Regions from separate parts of the Bradyrhizobium sp. SZCCHNPS1003 genome, predicted to be linked through region 1. Evidence: predicted binding sites of a transcription regulator. Region 1 holds the regulator's gene; each other region holds the start of a gene.
The links. The regulator PhoB, encoded in region 1, activates phosphate uptake and scavenging genes when phosphate is short. The targets are predictions, from matches to a motif close to TGTCATNNANCTGTCAT.
Positions count from the first base shown of each region.

Region 2: ugpB (sn-glycerol-3-phosphate ABC transporter substrate-binding protein UgpB) is a predicted target of PhoB. The motif match lies at 2,640-2,656, and genes of this name have one in related genera.
Region 3: QX126_RS30985 (PhnD/SsuA/transferrin family substrate-binding protein) is a predicted target of PhoB. The motif match lies at 1,245-1,261, and genes of this name have one in related genera.
Region 4: QX126_RS08335 (DUF47 domain-containing protein) is a predicted target of PhoB. The motif match lies at 2,689-2,705, and genes of this name have one in related genera.

Region 1 covers NZ_JAUHIU010000001.1:316,729-321,453, forward strand. The annotation lists gene QX126_RS01465 (HoxN/HupN/NixA family nickel/cobalt transporter) at 1-706, opposite strand, end outside; gene QX126_RS01470 (trypsin-like serine protease) at 878-2,194, opposite strand; gene phoB (phosphate regulon transcriptional regulator PhoB) at 2,340-3,047, opposite strand; gene phoU (phosphate signaling complex protein PhoU) at 3,064-3,780, opposite strand; gene pstB (phosphate ABC transporter ATP-binding protein PstB) at 3,811-4,632, opposite strand; gene pstA (phosphate ABC transporter permease PstA) at 4,629-4,725, opposite strand, start outside.
Region 2 covers NZ_JAUHIU010000019.1:23,762-28,486, forward strand. The annotation lists gene QX126_RS26955 (GIY-YIG nuclease family protein) at 1-80, shown strand, start outside; gene QX126_RS26960 (MarR family transcriptional regulator) at 88-549, opposite strand; gene QX126_RS26965 (organic hydroperoxide resistance protein) at 720-1,145, shown strand; gene QX126_RS26970 (CaiB/BaiF CoA-transferase family protein) at 1,297-2,499, shown strand; gene ugpB (sn-glycerol-3-phosphate ABC transporter substrate-binding protein UgpB) at 2,710-4,029, shown strand; gene ugpA (sn-glycerol-3-phosphate ABC transporter permease UgpA) at 4,079-4,725, shown strand, end outside.
Region 3 covers NZ_JAUHIU010000027.1:7,660-12,384, forward strand. The annotation lists gene arsB (ACR3 family arsenite efflux transporter) at 1-239, opposite strand, end outside; gene QX126_RS30975 (arsenate reductase ArsC) at 243-770, opposite strand; gene QX126_RS30980 (metalloregulator ArsR/SmtB family transcription factor) at 763-1,128, opposite strand; gene QX126_RS30985 (PhnD/SsuA/transferrin family substrate-binding protein) at 1,495-2,244, shown strand; gene QX126_RS30990 (HAMP domain-containing sensor histidine kinase) at 2,241-3,701, shown strand; gene QX126_RS30995 (sigma-54 dependent transcriptional regulator) at 3,691-4,725, shown strand, end outside.
Region 4 covers NZ_JAUHIU010000004.1:70,584-75,308, forward strand. The annotation lists gene QX126_RS08320 (ABC transporter substrate-binding protein) at 1-692, shown strand, start outside; gene QX126_RS08325 (branched-chain amino acid ABC transporter permease) at 770-1,633, shown strand; gene QX126_RS08330 (branched-chain amino acid ABC transporter permease) at 1,635-2,603, shown strand; gene QX126_RS08335 (DUF47 domain-containing protein) at 2,747-3,391, shown strand; gene QX126_RS08340 (anion permease) at 3,406-4,413, shown strand; gene QX126_RS08345 (peptide chain release factor 3) at 4,555-4,725, shown strand, end outside.

The DNA.
Region 1 (4,725 bases):
GGAATACCAGCACATGGGCGAGGCTCGCGCCGCGCGCAGCCTCGGTCGCCGACAGGCTGAGAAGCCCGATCTCGCTCGCGGTGTCGAAGCCGAGACCGAACAGGAAGCCGAGCGGATACATGTGCCAGGCGCGTCCCACCAGGCGGAGCACGGGGCGCAGCAGGCGGATGAGGATGCCCCGTCCGGTGTTTCCGGCGGTTTCCATCTCGGACTGCGGCTGTGCGGCGCGGCGCCAGAGGTTCACGAACAGAATGAGGTTCGCCAACGCGATAAGCAGCAGGAAGCCGGCCGATACCGACGTGCCGATGACGCCGCCGATCGCCCTGATCGCGCTCTCTTCATCCAGGAGGTCGGCGCCGGCGATGAGGCTCACGACGATGGTGGCGATGACGACGACGCTGGAATGGCCGAGCGCAAAATAGAGGCCGGCGGCGCGCGGGGCGCTACCGTCCTGCACCAGCTTCCGCACGACGTTGTCAATCGCCGCGATGTGATCCGCATCGACCGCATGGCGCAGTCCGAGCAGCCAAGCCAGCATCGCGGTGCCGACGATGGCGGGCCGGTCGGCGTAGAGCGCGAATGCCCAGGCCCAGGCGAGCGCGTTGGCCGCGACCAGCCCGCCGACGAGCGCAACGTTGCGGCCGGGCTGCGACCGCCACCACAGCAGCCGCGCGGCCCGAGGATGATCAATTGGAACAATCGTCATACTCGGACTATAGCAAGAGCTAGGCCAGTTCGGTAAAGGCCCCGCTGCAGGCGAAAGCTGCAGGAAAACCTGGGTGGCGCTTCCCGGACCGCCCTCTCGCTTGGCAACCCGCTATCCAGTCACGCACAGATCATGACCAGCGGCGGGACCTCGTCTCTCTCGCTCCTTCCCTCACCGCGCCGAGGCACTCTGCGCCGCGATCTCGCGGCGCACGACCGCCTCGAACTGGCTCGCGGGGGCGGCGAACATCAGCCGGGTCTCCTCGTGGAACGCCGAGAAGATGCCGACCACGGCCGGCTCCCCGCCGACCTCGGCCAGGATCGGCGAGCCCGAATAGCCGAAATTGGCCAGGCAATGCACTGTCAACAGCCGGGCATCCCCGGTCATGCCGGCGCTGCAATTGCGCTGGCCGGTCGGCGAATAGCGCCGCTCCTGGCCATAGCCGATCTCGGAGATGGTTCCGGCCGTGGTCGCAGCCGCGAGCTCCTCGCGGGTCAGCGCCTTGACCGCCACCGGCTTCGACGGCAGAGCATCCTTCAGCACGATCAGCGCCCAATCGGCGGGCGAGCGGTCGAGCGACCATCTGTCGTGCCGGGTCGGGACGAAATCGGGCGCCACGATCAGCTTGTCGGCGACCGACGATGCCGCCGGCGTGCCACGGTTCATGCCGGCCAGGAAGCGGACATTGCCGGGGCTGACCTGCGCCACGCCGTTGAAGACGCAATGCGCGGCGGTGAGCACGACGCGCGGCGCCACCAGGGTGCCGGTGCACCAGCCGCCGCTCGAGTATTGCGCGACGGTGACGACGCCGATCGACGACGCCGGCCAGGAGGTGGGATCGACGACCTCGCCGATGTGGCGATCGAGCCCGAGCAATTGCTCCGGACGCGGAGTGGCAATGCCCGCATCCGCCGATTCCGGTTTCGGCTGCCAGGACGCAATGGCGCTCTGGGCCTGGACGCGCTGCGGCTCGGTCAACCTGACCCGCTGCACGTCGCGGCCGGCCGATCGCACGCCGCTACGGCCCGCCATCACCAGCCAGGCATAGCCTTGCACGACGTCCTGTTTCACACCGCGGCCGTCGAGCAGCATCAGGCCGAGCATGTATTGCGACTGGGCGAAACCCTGCGCCGCGGCGCGGCTGAACCAGCGACTGGCTTCGCCGTAGTTGGAGGCAACACCCTCGCCGTTGACGTAGGCGATGCCGAGATAATGTTGCGCGACGGCGAGCCCCTGATCGGCGGCCTTGCGGTACCACGCCAGCGCCTCGCTCGGATTACGCGGCACGCCCCAGCCGAACGCCTGCATGAAGCCGACGTCGAACTGCGCCCGCGCATCGCCCTTGGCGGCCAGCGGCAGCAGCCGTCGCATCGCCGCCGCATGCTGCCCGTTGCCTGCCGCCGCGACCGCGTCTTCGAGCTCGGCGGCCGTGGCGCCCGCCAGGCTGCCGAGCAGCATGACAAGAGATATGATGATGGTCTTGATCAAGGGCGTCCGCTGGGACCGAAACATCGTGACGGGCCACGAAGCAGACACGATCAAGACGGCGGCGGCGTGGCGGAAAGCGGACCGCGATCTCCTCAATCGGGCCCGCTCGCGCCTCACACCTTCTTCATCCTCACGCCCATCGCCCTTACACCTGCTCGCTCTTGGCGAAGCGATCATCGAGCGCATAACCGGCGCCGCGCACGGTGCGGATCGGGTCCTGCTCGCGGCCGGGATTGAGCAGCTTGCGCAGGCGGCCGATATGGACGTCGACGGTGCGCTCGTCGATGTAGATGTCGCGGCCCCAGACGCTGTCGAGCAGCTGTTCGCGGCTGAACACGCGGCCGGGGTGCTCGAGGAAGAATTCGAGCAGGCGGTATTCGGTCGGGCCGAGATCGATCGGCCGCCCCGAGCGCGCCACGCGGCGTTTCTCGCGGTCGAGCTCGATGTCGCCATAGGACAGCACGGTCGCCAGCCGCTCCGGGCTCGCCCGCCGCAGCAGGCCTTTCACGCGCGCCAGGAGCTCCGGCACCGAGAACGGCTTGACGATGTAGTCGTCGGCGCCGGTGGCGAGTCCGCGCACGCGCTCGCTCTCCTCGCCGCGCGCCGTCAGCATGATGATCGGCAGTTGCCGGGTCTCGGAGCGCGCGCGCAGGCGGCGGCACAGCTCGATGCCGGAGAGGCCCGGCAGCATCCAGTCGAGCACGACGAGATCCGGAACGCGCTCCTTCAGCCGCGTGTCGGCCTCGTCGCCGCGCGCCACGGTCTCGACCTCGTAGCCTTCGGCCTCGAGGTTGTAGCGCAGCAGCGTCGTCAGCGCCTCCTCGTCCTCCACCACCAGAATTCGGGCGCCCATGTCTGAACCGTCTCTCTTAGTTACCGGGAATCGTCGTCGCGAAGCTCGTCATGTCGCCCTTCGGGCGCTTGTCCATGATCTGCTGGCCTTCGATCATATAGAATACAGTCTCGGCGATGTTGGTCGCGTGATCGCCGATGCGCTCGATGTTCTTGGCGCAGAACATCAGGTGGATGCAGAACGAGATGTTGCGCGGATCCTCCATCATGTAGGTCAGGAGCTCGCGGAACAGCGAGGTGCAGATGGCGTCGACTTCCTCGTCGCCCTTCCACACCGTCATCGCCGCCGGCAGGTCATGCGCGGCATAGGCGTCCAGCACCGTCTTGACCTGCGACTGCACCAGATCGGTCATGTGCTCGAGGCCGCGGATCAGCTTCAGCGGATGGAAGTCGCTCTCCAGCGCCGCGACGCGCTTGCCGATGTTCTTGGCGAGGTCGCCGATGCGCTCCAGATCGGTCGCCACGCGCATCGCGCCGACGATCTCGCGCAGGTCGACCGCCATCGGCTGGCGACGGGCGATCGTGAGCACGGCGCGCTCCTCGATGATGCGCTGCAGCTTGTCGACCTCGGCGTCGGTGGCGACCACCTTCTGGCCGAGCGCGATGTCGCGCCGCACCAGCGCATCGACGGAATCGACGATCAGCCGCTCCGCGAGGCCGCCCATCTCCGATACCAGACGGGTGAGGTCCTGCAGATCGCTGTCGAACGCCTTGGCGGTATGTTCACTGGCCATGATGATCTCCTGAAGACAATGTCGTCGGCGTCAGCCGAACCGGCCGGTGATGTAATCCTGGGTCCGCCGATCACTCGGCGAGGTGAAGATCTTGCTGGTGTCGTCGAACTCGATCAGCTCGCCGAGATACATGAAGGCGGTCTTGTCGGAGACGCGCGCCGCCTGCTGCATGTTATGCGTCACGATGGCGATTGTGTAGTTTTCGGCGAGCTCCTGGATCAGCTCCTCGACCTTGGCGGTCGAGATCGGATCGAGCGCCGAGCACGGCTCGTCGAACAAGATCACCTCCGGCCGGACCGCCACGGTGCGCGCGATGCACAGTCGCTGCTGCTGGCCGCCGGACAGCGACAGGCCCGAGGCGTTGAGCTTGTCCTTGACCTCGTTCCACAGCGCGCCGCCGCGCAGCGCCTTCTCGACCCGGTCGTCCATCTCCGACTTCGATATCTTCTCATAGAGGCGGATGCCGAAGGCGATGTTCTCGTAGATCGTCATCGGGAACGGCGTCGGCTTCTGGAACACCATGCCGACCCGGGCGCGCAGCAGATTCAGATCGAGCTTGGGATCGAGGATGTTGGTGTTGTCGAGCATCAGCTGCCCGGTCGCCCGCTGGCCCGGATAGAGATCGTACATCCGGTTGAAGATGCGCAGCAGCGTGGACTTGCCGCAGCCGGACGGGCCGATGAACGCGGTGACGCGGTTGGTGCCCAGCGACAGGTTGATGTTCTTCAGCGCGTGATGGTCGCCGTAGTAGAAGTTGAGGTTGCGCGCGGTCACCTTGGCCGGCGCATCCGGAAGCGCCTTGCCGTGAAGAGCGTGATTGGGCTGACTGACGGAGACGGACAGTTCGGTCATTTGGTGTTCCTCTCGGCGCCGAGAATGCGTGCACCGATGTTCAGGGCGAGCACGGCCAGAGTGATGAGAAGGGCTCCGCTCCAGGCCAGTTGC
Region 2 (4,725 bases), on a different contig from region 1:
GCGCGTTGGCGTTCGAGACCTACCTGAAATCGCATTCTGGGTGGGCATTCTCAAAGAAGCGCCTGCTCGGTCCAGTCTGACCGCTCCTCACCCCTCCACCGCCGCATTCAACTGCTCCCGCAGGCGCACCAGCTTGCCGTGCAGGTCGGCCAGTTCCGCGAGCGAGCAGCCCGTCGCATCCAGGATCGCGGGCGGCACGATCGACCTTGCCTTGTCGCGTAGTCCCGCGCCCTGGGCGGTGAGGGTGACGATCACCTGACGCTCGTCCTCGGCCGATCGTGTCCGCCTGATGAAATGCAGCGCCTCCATCCGCTTCAGCAGCGGCGTCAGCGTGCCGGAATCCAGGAATAGCCGCTCGCCGATCTCCTTCACCGACAGGCCGTCGCGCTCCCACAGCACCAGCATCACCAGATATTGCGGATAGGTGAGGCCGAGACGGTCGAGCAAAGGCTTGTAGACCCGGTTGAAGGCATGGGCGGTCGAATAGACGGCGAAGCAGAGCTGGTTGCCGAGCTGGAGCGGCAGGTCTGCCGCGGACTTCTTTCGCATCGAGGTCACCACAGGTCGATCCTATCGGCATCTTGAGCCCGCACGCCTCGGGTCGACAACGGGCCCGGCGCCCCGATCACGAATTTTCTACCGAACAATTATATTGCTCGCAATTCAATTGCGTGCAATATAGCGCCACTGAATTCGTCCATCCAACCGGGAGACACCCCATGTCCGTGAACGTGCTCTACAAGACCAGCGCCAAGGCGACCGGCGGCCGCGACGGCGAAGCCGCGACCCTCGACGGCTCGCTCAAGGTCAAGCTCTCCACCCCGAAGGAGCTCGGCGGCGGCGGTGGCGCCGGCAACAATCCGGAGCAGTTGTTCGCGGCCGGCTATGCGGCCTGCTTCATCGGCGCGATGAAGTTTGTCGGCTCGCAGGGCGGCCCGAAGGTTCCCGCCGACACGTCGGTGACCTCGACCGTCGGCATCGGCCCGCGTTCAGAAGGCGGCTTCGGCATCACCGTCGAGCTCGCGGTGTCGCTGCCCGGCCTCGCCAAGGCCGACGCCGAGGCTCTGGTCGCCAAGGCGCACGAGGTGTGCCCCTATTCCAACGCCACGCGCGGCAATGTCGACGTCAAGCTGACCGTCGTCTGAGGCTGAATTCCGCCCTGCGGCAGCGTTTTCCCGCGCCCGCCGCAGGGCAGGCCTCGCGTTTTCGCGACGGCGCCATTCGGCGAGCCACGTTTGCACCAGCGCCGCAGCAATGCTTAATGGCCGCGAGCTGAAACCAACCTCGCGACATCCGATGACACCCCAATTTGCTCCCGGCGCCATGGCCGGACTGCGCGTGATCGATCTGACGCGCGTGCTCGGCGGGCCCTACTGCACACAGATCCTGGCCGATCACGGCGCCGACGTGATCAAGGTCGAACCGCCGGCCGGCGACGAGGTCCGCGACTGGGGCCCTCCCTTCCACGACGAAGACGCTGCCTATTTCGTCGGGATCAACCGCAACAAGCGTTCGATCGGCCTGGATCTCGCTTCCGAGGGTGGCCGCGTCGTGCTGATGCGGATGCTCGAGACCGCCGACGTGCTGATCGAGAACTTCAAGCCCGGCACCTTGGAGAAGTGGGGCATCGGCAGCGACACGCTGCGCGAGACATTCCCGAAGCTGGTGCACTGCCGCATCTGCGGCTTCGGCGCCGACGGTCCGCGCGGCGGCAATCCCGGCTATGACGCGATCATCCAGGCGATGACCGGCATGATCGCCGCGACCGGCTCGTCGCAGAGCGGACCGATGCGGATCGGCGTGCCGCTGGTCGACATCACCACCGGACTCTATGCCGCGATCGGCATCCTGATGGCGCTGTCGGAACGGCAGCGCTCTGGGCTCGGCCAGTTCCTCGAGGTCACGCTGTATGAGACCGGCCTCGCGATCATGCATCCGCATACCGCAAACTACTTCATGCACGGCAAGCCGCCGTCGCTGACCGGCAACGAGCATCCGAACCTCGTTCCCTACGCGATCTTCCCGACCAAGACGGACGATATCTTCATCGGCGTCGGCAATGACGGCACCTTCCGCAAGCTCGCCAAGGAGATCGGCCGGCCGGAGCTCGGCACCGATCCGCGCTTCGCCCGCAACAAGGATCGCGTCGCCAATCGCGAGGCGCTGCGCGGCGAGCTCGCCGCCGTCTTCAGCCAATTCGAGGCGGCGCCGCTGTGCGACCGGCTGCTCGCGGCCGGCCTGCCGGCGGGACCCGTGCAGAAGATCGACCAGGCGCTGACCAATCCGCACACGATCTACCGCGGCGATGTCATCGAAAAGGACTGGTACAAGGGCGTCGCGTCGCCGATCCGGCTCGAACGCACCAAGCCGACCCTGCGCTCCACGCCGCCGAAGTTCAGCCAGCATGCGCAGGAGGTGCTCAGCGAGTTCGGCTATTCGGAGCACGAGATCCAGGCCCTGCTGTCCCAGGGCACGGTGTGCGCCGAGCGCAAGCGCTGAAGCGCCATCAGCCTGTCGTCTCCCCACGCTAGCGTCGCCTGGGGCATCGCCCCGGCGCCGCGCCGTCTCGCGCAAGTCGCGGCATTCCGCCGCGAAGCCGCGACGAACGCGCTTTCCGCTGACGATCCAACCGGTTATACATTCACAAAACTGTCATCTCGCGCTGCTACGGCCGCGACGCCGATGACGTTCCATGGGAGGTATTTTTTAATGTCACTTCGACAATTCTGGACCGCCGCCGCTGCGGCAGCCACGCTGGTCCTTGGCGCCGCCGCACCCGCGCATGCGGTGACGGAGATTCAGTGGTGGCACGCGATGACCGGCGCCAACAACGACGTCATCGTCAAGCTCGCCAACGATTTCAACGCCTCGCAGACCGACTACAAGGTCGTTCCGACCTACAAGGGCAACTACGCCGACACGATGAATGCCGGCATTGCCGCCTTCCGCGCCGGCAATGCGCCGCATATCATGCAGGTGTTCGAGGTCGGCACCGCCACGATGATGGCCGCCACCGGCGCCGTGAAGCCGGTCTACAAGCTGATGCAGGACGCCAGCGAGAAGTTCGATCCCAAGAGCTACCTGCCGGCCATCACCGGCTACTATTCGACCTCGAAGGGCGAAATGCTCTCCTTCCCCTTCAACTCCTCATCCACCGTCATGTGGGTCAATCTCGACGAGCTGAAGAAGGTCAACGCCGAGATCCCGAAGACCTGGCCCGAGCTGTTCGAGACCGCCAAGAAGCTGAAGGCGGCCGGCCATCCGACCTGCGGCTTCTCCGGCTCGTGGGTCACCTGGGTCAATCTCGAGCAGCTCTCCGCCTGGCACAACGTGCCGCTCGCCAGCAAGGCGAACGGTCTCGACGGCTTCGATACCGTCCTTGAGTTCAACGGTCCGCTGCAGGTGAAGCATCTCGAAAACCTGGTCGAGCTGCAGAAGGACAAGACCTACGACTATGCCGGCCGCACCAACACCGGCGAGGGCCGCTTCACCTCGGGCGAATGCCCGATCTACCTGACCTCGTCGGCGTTCTTCGGCAACGTCAAGGCGCAGGCCAAGTTCGCCTTCACCGCTGCGCCGATGCCCTATTATCCCGACGCCAAGGGCGCACCGCAGAACTCGATCATCGGCGGCGCCTCGCTCTGGGTGATGGGCGGCAAGAGCGCGGACGAATACAAGGGCGTGGCGAAGTTCCTGACCTTCCTCTCGGACACCGATCGTCAGGTCTATATCCACAAGGCCTCGGGCTATCTGCCGATCACCAAGGCGGCCTACGCGAAGGCCAAGGCCGAGGGCTTCTACAAGGATCAGCCCTACCTGGAGACGCCGCTGCTCGAATTGACCAACAAGGAGCCGACGGAGAATTCCCGCGGCCTGCGTCTTGGCAACATGGTGCAACTGCGTGACGTCTGGTCGGAGGAGATCGAGCAGGCTCTGGCCGGCAAGAAGACCGCCAAGCAGGCGCTGGACGCCGCGGTCGAGCGCGGCAACCAAATGCTGCGCCAGTTCGAAAAGACGGCCGTGAAGTGAGGCCAAGAGCCGGCAGGCCACCCGCGGCCTGCCGGCTCGCCGACCGACCATGCAGAAGAACGCCATCTTCCAATCAAAACTGCTGCCGTTCGTGCTGGTCGCTCCCCAGCTCGCGATCGTGCTGATTTTCTTCTATTGGCCCGCGATCCAGGCCGTTATCCAGTCGTTCCTGCTGCAGGACGCGTTCGGCCTGTCCACGAGCTTCGTCTGGTTCGAGAACTACGCCGACCTGCTCAGTCAGCCTGACTATTTTCAAGCCATTCTCCGCACATTCGGCTTCTCCTTCGCCATCGCGCTCTCGTCGCTCTCGGTCGCGCTGCTGCTCGCGGTCATGGCGGACAAGCCGCTGCGCGGCGTCACGCTGTACCGGACGCTGCTGATCTGGCCCTACGCGGTCGCGCCGCCGGTGGTGGGCGTGCTCTGGATCTTCATGCTGCATCCGTCGCTCGGCGTGATCTCGCGCTATCTGCGCGCGATGGGCATCGACTGGAATCCGCTGCTCGACGGCGACCAGGCGGCGCTGCAGATCATCCTCGCGGCCGCCTGGAAGCAGATCTCCTACAACTTCCTGTTCTTCCTCGCCGGGCTGCAGAGCATCCCCCGCAGCGTGCTCGAGGCCGCCGCGATCGACGGCGCGCGGCCGATGCGGCGGTTCTGGACCGTGACCTTCCCGCTGCTGTCGCCGACCATCTTTTT
Region 3 (4,725 bases), on a different contig from region 1:
AACAGGGTAACCCCCACGCCGCGCCAGTGCTCTCGGACCTGGCTCAAAGCACCGAAGTCGATCTTCAGCAGCATCGGCACGATCATCAGCCAGATCAGGACTGCCACTGGCAAATTGACCTTGGCCACTTCCGCGGCTGCAACCACTCCGAAGAAGCTAGGCATGAAGTGGCCGAGCACGACGCCGGCGACGATGCAGAGGGCAACCCAAAGTGTGAGGTAACGTTCGAAGATGCTCATGTGTCAGGCCACGTCGTTGCGGGATGAACTCGCGCCTTCCGACCGGCCGATCTCGCGCAACTTGGTGCCGAGCGACAGTTTGTCGATGCTGCGCAGAGGAAGATTGGTGAAGGTACCGATGCGATTCTTCAGGTACCGGAAGGCGGTCACGAATGCCGCCTCCTTCTGGAGATCAGTACCTTCAACTGCGGCGGGATCCTCGATGCCCCAGTGAGCGGTCATCGGCTGTCCAGGCCACACCGGACAGGTCTCACCGGCGGCGTTGTCGCAGACGGTGAAGACGAAATCCATGACGGGTGCATCGGGGGCGGCGAACTCGAGCCAGCTCTTCGAGCGCAAGCCGTCGGTCGGATAGTCCAGGCTTTGGAGAGTGCGTAGCGCCAGCGGGTTGACCGCGCCCTTCGGCGTGCTGCCTGCCGAGAACGCCCGGAAGCGGCCGCCGGCATCCTTTCGCAGGATCGATTCCGCCATGATTGAACGGGCGGAGTTGCCGGTGCAGAGGAAGAGAACGTTGTAGAGGTGATCAGACACGGCTTCGCTCCCTTTTCTTTTTCGGAGGACAGCAAGGCGCAAGGCTTTCAATCAATGGTGCGCAGACTTCCGGCCGGCCGCCGCAGCAGTCCTGCAGCAGAAACAGCGCCACCTTCTGGAATTCGGCAAGATTGGCGCGATAGATGATCGACCGGCTGTGGCGCTCCGAGGTGACGAGGTCCGCCCTTGAAAGGATCGAAAGGTGCGCCGAGAGCGTGTTCTGGGGAACTTCCAGGGCGCGAGCAAGCTCTCCGGCCGACAGACCCTCCGGCTCATGACTTGCCAGAATACGAAATGCGTTCAGCCGAGTGGGCTGAGCGAGCGCGGCGAGCGCCAAGACCGCTTCTTCATTATCCATATTTCTAGACTTATGGATATTACAGTACTCTGTCAACCACAGAGTGGCGCTGAGCTCCCGCAGGTCCTTGAGACGCGCGCCGGTGAGCTGTTGCTTGAGCTATCTCAATACCTCACCGTCACATGCCTGTCATATTCGTTGCCGCGCCAGACGCCATTCGATACTCTCTAAGAAAAAAGGGGCGACGATGCTCTAGGAGGGATCGCCATGGGTTTGCGTCAAAGGCAGGCCCCTGCATCACATGTGAATAGAAAGCGAGTCACGAGGCGCGTAGTCCTATCCGGACTAGCGGCGAGTACGATTGCTCTTAAGGGCAGACACGCCGTAGCGGCTGATCCGCGGCCGGTGCAGATTGGGCTCACGCCCGTGCTTCTGACTTCCGACCTGGAGCTGTTGGCGACACTTCGCTCTTATCTTGAGCGCATTTGGAGCAGGGAAGTCCAGATCCTCACGCGCCGAACCTACCAGGAGATCACGCTCCTCCTGGTAAACGGACAAATTGATGCGGCCTGGATCTGCGGCTACCCCTACGTCCAATTTCGCGAGCAGCTCGATCTGGTAGCGGTACCGGTGTGGAAGGGCCGCCCACTTTACCAGTCCTACGTAATCGTCGACGCCCGCCGCAAGGCCGACTCGTTCGAGGATCTGAAGGGCGACACGCACGCGTTCTCCGATCCCGACAGCAATTCCGGCTTCCTCGTCACGCGAGCCCTCCTCACGGATCTGCACACCAAGCCGGAGGATTTCTTCAGGCATCACTTCTTCACCTATGGTCATCGCAATGTCGTCCGCGCAGTCGCCTCCGGGCTGGCGGACAGCGGATCCGTCGACGGCTACGTGTGGGAAGTCCTCAGCATCGTAGAGCCCGATCTAACCACTCCGACTCGCGTGTTGCGACAATCGGAATGGCTAGGATTTCCGCCGGTGGCGTGCGGAAAGAACCGCCCGAGCGGGCTTTCGGTCGATGACCTGGCCGCCGCATTCGTCGGGATGTCCTCCGATCCAGAAGCCCGTCGGGTGCTGCAGATGCTGCATCTCGACGGTTTCACGAGAAGCGATCCATCCCTGTTCGACACGATTGGGGCGAAGATGAACTATGTTCGGAGCCTCGGATGAGCGCTCGCTTCGACCTGAGATCGAATCTGCCGGTCGTGATCAAGGTCCCTGCGCTTGTGGCGCTGCTCATGGTCGCCATCGGGGTGGTGCTCACAGATCAGGTGCTCAAGAGGCTCGCCGAAACCCAGGATCGCCATTTCCGGGAATTGACCGCCGCCTACCTGGACGGGCTTTCGTCGTCGGTGATGCCTGGGGTGATCCGTGGGGACGCCTGGGAGACGTTCGACAATCTCGACCGCGCTCGTTCACTGTACCGCGGCTTGACAATTCTCGAGACGGTGGTGGCGGAACCCGACGGCATCGTCCTGGCTTCCTTCGATCCCCGTACCGTGCCGGCCTTTGCACCCGTGCCGAAGTCGATCGTCGATCGGTTTGCGGACGCAAACGATAGCTGGCTTGACGAGCAGGCCGAGCGTGCCGGCGTCCGCCGCGTGCTGCTCGATCAGGGGCGTCGCATCGGGGTGATCTACACCCAATTCGACGTCGGCGCTCGATTCAAGGAGCGGCGGGACGTGCTCTGGACGTTGGTCGCGACCAATATCGCCATCACTATGCTCGTCGCGGCGGTCGGCTTCATCGCGGTGCGCAGAATGCTGCGACCGGTGCAGCTCTTGACCACGCATTTCAGGCGGGGGCAGTCCGGCGAACTGCTGTGCATCGCAGATGAGGATGTCGGACCGCCCAGTTCGGAGTTCGGTCGCCTATTCAGACACTACAACATGATGGTGCGATCATGGAACGAGCGTGAGGCGCTGGCTGCTCGCGTCGCGGAAGAGCAACGCCTCACTAGCCTCGGCCGTCTTGCCTCCGGGATGGCCCACGAAATCAACAATCCGCTGGGAGGCATGTTCAACGCGATCGAGACGCTCCGGCGACATGGCCATCAGCTTGGGGTTCGGGAGCGTGCACTCTCTCTTCTCGAGCGGGGGCTCGCGGGCATCCGCGACGTCGTGAGGTCCGCATTGGTGACCCACCGTGTCGACACCGCGATGCGTCCGCTCAAGCCAAGCGACATCGAGGACCTGCGTCTTCTGATCGGTCCCGAGCTCGATCGCAGAAACCTTTCGCTGTCGTGGGCGAACGAGCTTCCCGGCGAGATTCCCGTCAGAGCGAATGCCGTCCGTCAGGCCGCGCTTAATCTGCTGCTCAACGCGTGCCAAGCAAGCGCGCCCGCCGGCCGTATCGCATTCGAAGCGGGGCTGGTGGACGGCAGCCTAGTCCTGACAGTGAGCGACGAAGGCGCCGGACTCGACCAGGATAGGGTCAGCTACCTCGAAAGCCGTGAAGCGGATGCCGCGCCACGGCCCGGAGAGCCCGGCCTTGGCCTTTGGATCATTCGGCGTCTCGTTCTGGAAGTCGGCGGCTCCATCCGAGTCGAGCATCCGGCCGGCGGCGGAACGGCGATCTCCATAGCGATACCCGATGGCTCGGGGGAGGAGCAGCGCAATGTTGCCTGAGTCAGTGTCCATCGCTGTGATCGAAGACGATCCGATCATGGGAGAATCCCTCAACCAGTACCTGGAGCTGGAGGGCTGCAAGGTCGAGTGGTGGCGCAGCGGCCAGGAAGCTCTCGCGGGCCTGAGGCGAGGTGCCCCCGATCTTGTCATCTGCGACATCCGTTTGCCGGACATGTCGGGTGAGGACATCTTCCGGAAAGTGAGCGGCGAAAGTGCCGCCCCGCCGTTTCTGTTCATGACCGCATACGGCCAGATCGACCATGCGGTGGCTCTCATCAGGGCCGGCGCGGGCGACTACGTGACCAAGCCATTCGAACTCGACGATCTGATATCGCGCGCCCGCGCTCTGATCGGCCGTAGGCCGGCGGTTCCGGACGGCGTATTGGGACTGTCGCAGCAGATGCGCCGCATCGAGGAACTGCTCGCCCGCATGGCCGGCCGTAATACGCCTGTGCTGTTCACCGGCGAGACCGGCTCTGGCAAGGAGGTCTGCGCACGCCACCTCCACAACATTTCGGATGCCGCTTCCCGGCCATTCGTGGCAGTCAACTGCGCCGCCATCCCGGACAGTCTGCTCGAGAGCGAGGTCTTCGGACACGAGAAGGGCGCCTTCACGGGCGCCAACAGCAGGCACCTCGGGTATGCGGAGCGTGCCCAATCCGGGACCCTCTTTCTCGACGAGGTCGCGGAGCTACCACTGCAACTTCAGGCAAAGCTGCTTCGGCTGCTCGACGAACGCCGCTTCTACCGCCTGGGCGGCGAAGCCATCGTCCCGTTCCGGGCGCGCGTCGTTTGTGCCACCAACCGGGATCTCGCGGCGGAAGTCGCTGCGGGGCGATTTCGCGAAGACCTGTACTACCGCATCAACGTCGTCGCGGTCGCGATTCCGCCGCTTCGCGAGCGGCCCGAAGACATTCAGCTTCTCATGCATCGCTTCTTCACCGAACTTGCCAGCGCAAATCCGGACCTGCGCGGACTGAGTAGCGGCGCCGAAAGTGCCGCTCTGGCTCACCCCTGGCCCGGC
Region 4 (4,725 bases), on a different contig from region 1:
GCGCCGCGCTGGAGCGCGATACCACGGCGGTCGTCACCGCCAATGGCGGCAAGGTGATCGGCGGCGTCAAGCATCCGCTCAACACCTCCGACTTCTCGTCCTTCCTGCTGCAGGCCCAGTCGTCGAACGCCAAGGTCATCGGCCTCGCCAATGCCGGCGGCGATACCACCAATACGATCAAGCAGGCGGCCGAGTTCGGCATCAATAAGGGCGGCCAGAAGCTTGCCGCGCTGTTGCTGTTCCTGACCGACGTCAAGTCGATCGGGCTCGACATCGCGCAGGGCCTCAACTTCACCGAGACTTTCTACTGGGACATGAACGACCAGACCCGCGCCTTCTCCGAGCGGTTCGCCAAGCGGATGAAGAACGGCGCGCCGCCGACCATGGTCCAGGCCGGCGTCTATGCCGGTCTCGCGCATTACTTCAAGGCGCTGGACGCGCTGGGCGAGAACCCGCACGACGGCACCAAGATCGTCGACAAGATGAAGTCGATCCCGACCGAGGATACGCTGTTCGGCAAGGGCGAGATCCAGCCCAACGGCCGCACCATCCACACCGCCTATCTGTTCGAGGTCAAGAAGCCCTCGGAGTCCAAGGGCCCGTGGGATCTCTACAAGCTGGTCGGCTCGGTGCCGGGCGACCAGGCCTTCACGCCGCTCGACAAGAGCGCGTGCGCCTTGTTGAAGAAATGAACCGCTGTGGCTCCGGCGGCTGACGTCGCCGGGGCCGCCATCTTCTGGGAAACGCCGAGAGAAAACAGAACAAGACGATGCAGGCCCTCTACGCACAGCTCCTGGTCGGACTGATCAACGGCTCGTTCTACGCGCTGCTCAGTCTCGGGCTTGCCGTCATCTTCGGCATGCTCAACATCATCAATTTCGCCCATGGCGCGCTCTACATGATGGGCGCGTTCTGCGCCTATTTCCTGCTCAACCTCGGCGGCATCAATTACTGGTGGGCGCTGCTGCTGGCGCCGATCATCGTCGGCGTCTTCGGCATGATCCTCGAGCGCACCATGCTGCAATGGATCGCCGGGCTCGACCATCTCTACGGACTGCTTCTGACGTTCGGACTGGCGCTGATCATCCAGGGCGTGTTCCAGAACTTCTTCGGCTCGTCCGGCCTGCCTTATGCGATCCCGGATCAGCTCCGTGGCGGCATGAATCTCGGCTTCATGTATCTGCCGGTCTATCGCGGCTGGGTCGTCATATTCTCCCTGGTCGTCTGTCTGGCGACCTGGTTCCTGATCGAGCGCACCCGGCTCGGCGCCTACCTGCGCGCCGCCACCGAGAATCCGACATTGGTGCGGGCGTTCGGCATCAACGTGCCGCGCATGATCACGCTGACCTACGGCCTCGGCGTCGGGCTCGCGGCCCTCGCCGGCGTGCTGTCGGCGCCGATCAACCAGGTGCGGCCCCTGATGGGCGAGCACATCATCATCGTGGTGTTCGCGGTGGTCGTGATCGGCGGCATGGGCTCGATCATGGGCTCGATCATCACCGGCTTCCTGCTCGGTGTGATCGAGGGACTGACCAAATATTTCTATCCCGAGGCTTCCAACACCGTGGTCTTCGTTCTGATGGTCCTGGTGCTGCTGGTGAAGCCGACGGGTCTGACCGGACGGGCGGCCTGACATGACATCCATCACCGACACGACCCTGCCGATCACCCCGCGCGCGATGCGCGACGAGATGATCGTGTTCGTCATCATGGCGGCGCTGCTGGCGATCGTACCGTGGACCGGGCTGTACCCGTTCTTCGTCATGCAGGCGCTGTGCTTCGCGCTGCTCGCCTGCGCCTTCAACCTCTTGATCGGCTATGGCGGCCTGCTGTCGTTCGGCCACGCGATGTTCCTGGGAACGGCCGGCTACTGCAGCGCCCACGCGCTGAAGGTGTGGGGGCTGCCGCCCGAGCTCGGCATCCTCACAGGCGTCGCCGGATCGTTCGTCCTGTCGGTGATCACCGGCTACATCTCGATCCGCCGCCAGGGCATCTATTTCGCGATGATCACGCTGGCGCTGTCGCAGCTGCTGTATTTCATCTATCTGCAGGCGCCGTTCACCCATGGCGAGGACGGCATCCAGGGCATTCCCCAGGGGCGGATGTTCGGCATCCTCGACCTGTCCAGGCCGACGGTGCTCTATTACGTCGTGCTGGTCGGCTTCCTCGCCGGTTTCCTGCTGATCTTCCGCACCATCAACTCGCCGTTCGGCGAAGTGCTGAAATCGATCCGTGAGAACGAGCAGCGGGCGATCTCGCTGGGTTACAAGACCGACCATTACAAGCTGCTCGCCTTCATTCTGTCCGGGACGCTGGCCGGCTTGGCTGGCGCGTTGAAGGTGTTCGTCGCCCAGAACGCCTCGCTGACCGACGTCGAGGTGGCGATGTCGGGGCAGATCGTGCTCATGACCCTGGTCGGAGGGCTCGGCACCGTGTTCGGCCCCGTCGTCGGCGCGTTCGTGATCGTCGGCATGCAGCAATATCTGTCCGGCTTCGGCCAGTGGGTGACGGTGATCCAGGGCGTGATCTTCGTCGCCTGCGTGCTCACCTTCCGCCGCGGCGTGGTCGGCGAAATCGCCCATCTGTTCAAACGATCCCTTTAAGCCGTTGATCTGAAAAGAGATCGTCGAAAGGGCAGAAAGCGGTGGATGAACCGGCCACCGCTTCTGCTGGTGCGCGATCCGGAGTATGACAGTTCTGTGACGGGCCGGCCCTGGCCCGTTTCGGAATGGATGGATCTCGTCCCATGCTGCACTGGTTTCGCGCCGTCCTCCCGCGGGAGGAGCGGTTTTTCGATTTGTTCGCCCGCCACAACAAGGTGGTGATTCAGGGCGCCCATGCGCTGCAGGACATGCTGCAGGGCGGTGACGACATCCTCGCCCACTGCCAGCGCGTCAGCCAGTTCGAGAACGAGGCCGACAACATCACCCGCGAAGTGCTGACCGCGGTCCGCCGCACCTTCATCACCCCGTTCGACCGCGGCGACATCAAGAACCTGATCACCTCGATGGACGATGCCATCGACCAGATGCAGCAGACCGCCAAGGCCGTGGTGCTGTTCGAGGTCAAAGAGTTCGAGCCGACCATGCGCGAGATGGGCACCTTGCTGGTCGATTGCGCCAATCTGATCGGCCGCGCGCTGCCGTTGCTGCAGGCGATCGGCCAGAACGTGCCGATGATCACCGCGATCACCGAGGAGATGACCAAGCTCGAGGGCCGGGTCGACGACCTCCACGACATCGGGCTGAAGGAGCTGTTCCTCAAGCACCGCAAGGCCAATACCATGGACTTCATCGTCGGCGCCGAGATCTACGACCATCTGGAGAAGGTCGCCGACCGCTTCGACGACGTCGCCAACGAGATCAATTCGATCATGATCGAACAGGTCTAGGGTAGGGCCGCGCCGTGGACGCTCAACTCGGCCTTCCGATCCTGGTCGGCCTCATCGCCGTTGCGCTCGCCTTCGATTTCCTGAACGGCCTGCACGACGCCGCCAACTCGATCGCGACCATCGTTTCGACCCGCGTGCTCCGGCCGCAATATGCGGTGTTCTGGGCCGCATTCTTTAATTTCGTCGCGTTCGCGGTGTTCGGCCTCCACGTCGCGCAGACCATCGGTACAGGGATCATCGATCCCGCCATCGTCGACGCCCAGGTGATCTTCGCGGCCCTGGTCGGCGCCATCGTCTGGAACCTCGTCACCTGGGCGGCCGGCATTCCCTCGTCGAGCTCACACGCGCTGATCGGCGGCCTGGTCGGGGCAGGGGTCGCCAAGGCCGGCATCTCGGCCGCCGTCTGGAGCGGCCTGTCGAAGACCGTGCTCGCGATCGTGCTGTCGCCGCTGGTCGGGCTGGTGCTGGCGATGGTCCTGGTCGCGATCGTGTCCTGGGCCTCGGTGCGCTCGACGCCGTTCGCGGTCGACCGCGCCTTCCGCATCCTGCAATTCGCCTCAGCCTCGCTGTATTCGCTCGGCCATGGCGGCAACGACGCGCAGAAGACGATGGGCATCATCGCCGTGCTGCTGTATTCGCAGGGCCATCTCGGCAACGAGTTCACGGTGCCGTTCTGGGTCGTGCTGTCGTGCCAGGCGGCGATGGCGCTGGGCACCCTGATGGGCGGCTGGCGCATCGTCCGCACCATGGGCCTGCGCATCACCAAGCTGAACCCGATGCAGGGTTTCTGCGCCGAGACCGGCGGCGCGATCACGCTGTTCCTGGCGACCTTCCTCGGCGTGCCCGTCTCGACCACCCACACCATCACCGGGGCCATCGTCGGCGTCGGCGCCGCCCGCCGTGCCTCCGCGGTGCGCTGGAACGTGGCCGGATCGATCGTCTATGCCTGGGTCTTCACGATTCCGGCCTCGGCGATCGTCGCGGCGCTGACGTTTTGGCTGGTGTCGGTGCTCCGGCACTGATCCGGATCGGCCCGGCCGGGCTCAACTCGCCGGTTGGAGTTGCGGTGCAAAACGCCTATATGGAAGGCGCGCGGCGGCCGAGATCCCGCGCCTTTCCCGTAAATCGCCCGCTCTCTGGCCTGAAACGACGCTTGCCGCCTCATGTCCGATACCGCCGTCACGACCGAACAGCCTGTCCGCACCGCCTTGTCCGACGAGGTGGCGCGCCGGCGCACCTTTGCCATCATCTCGCATCCGGACGCCGGCAAGACCACCTTGACCGAGAAGCTGCTGCTGTTCGGCGGCGCCATCAACCTCGCCGGCCAGGTCAAG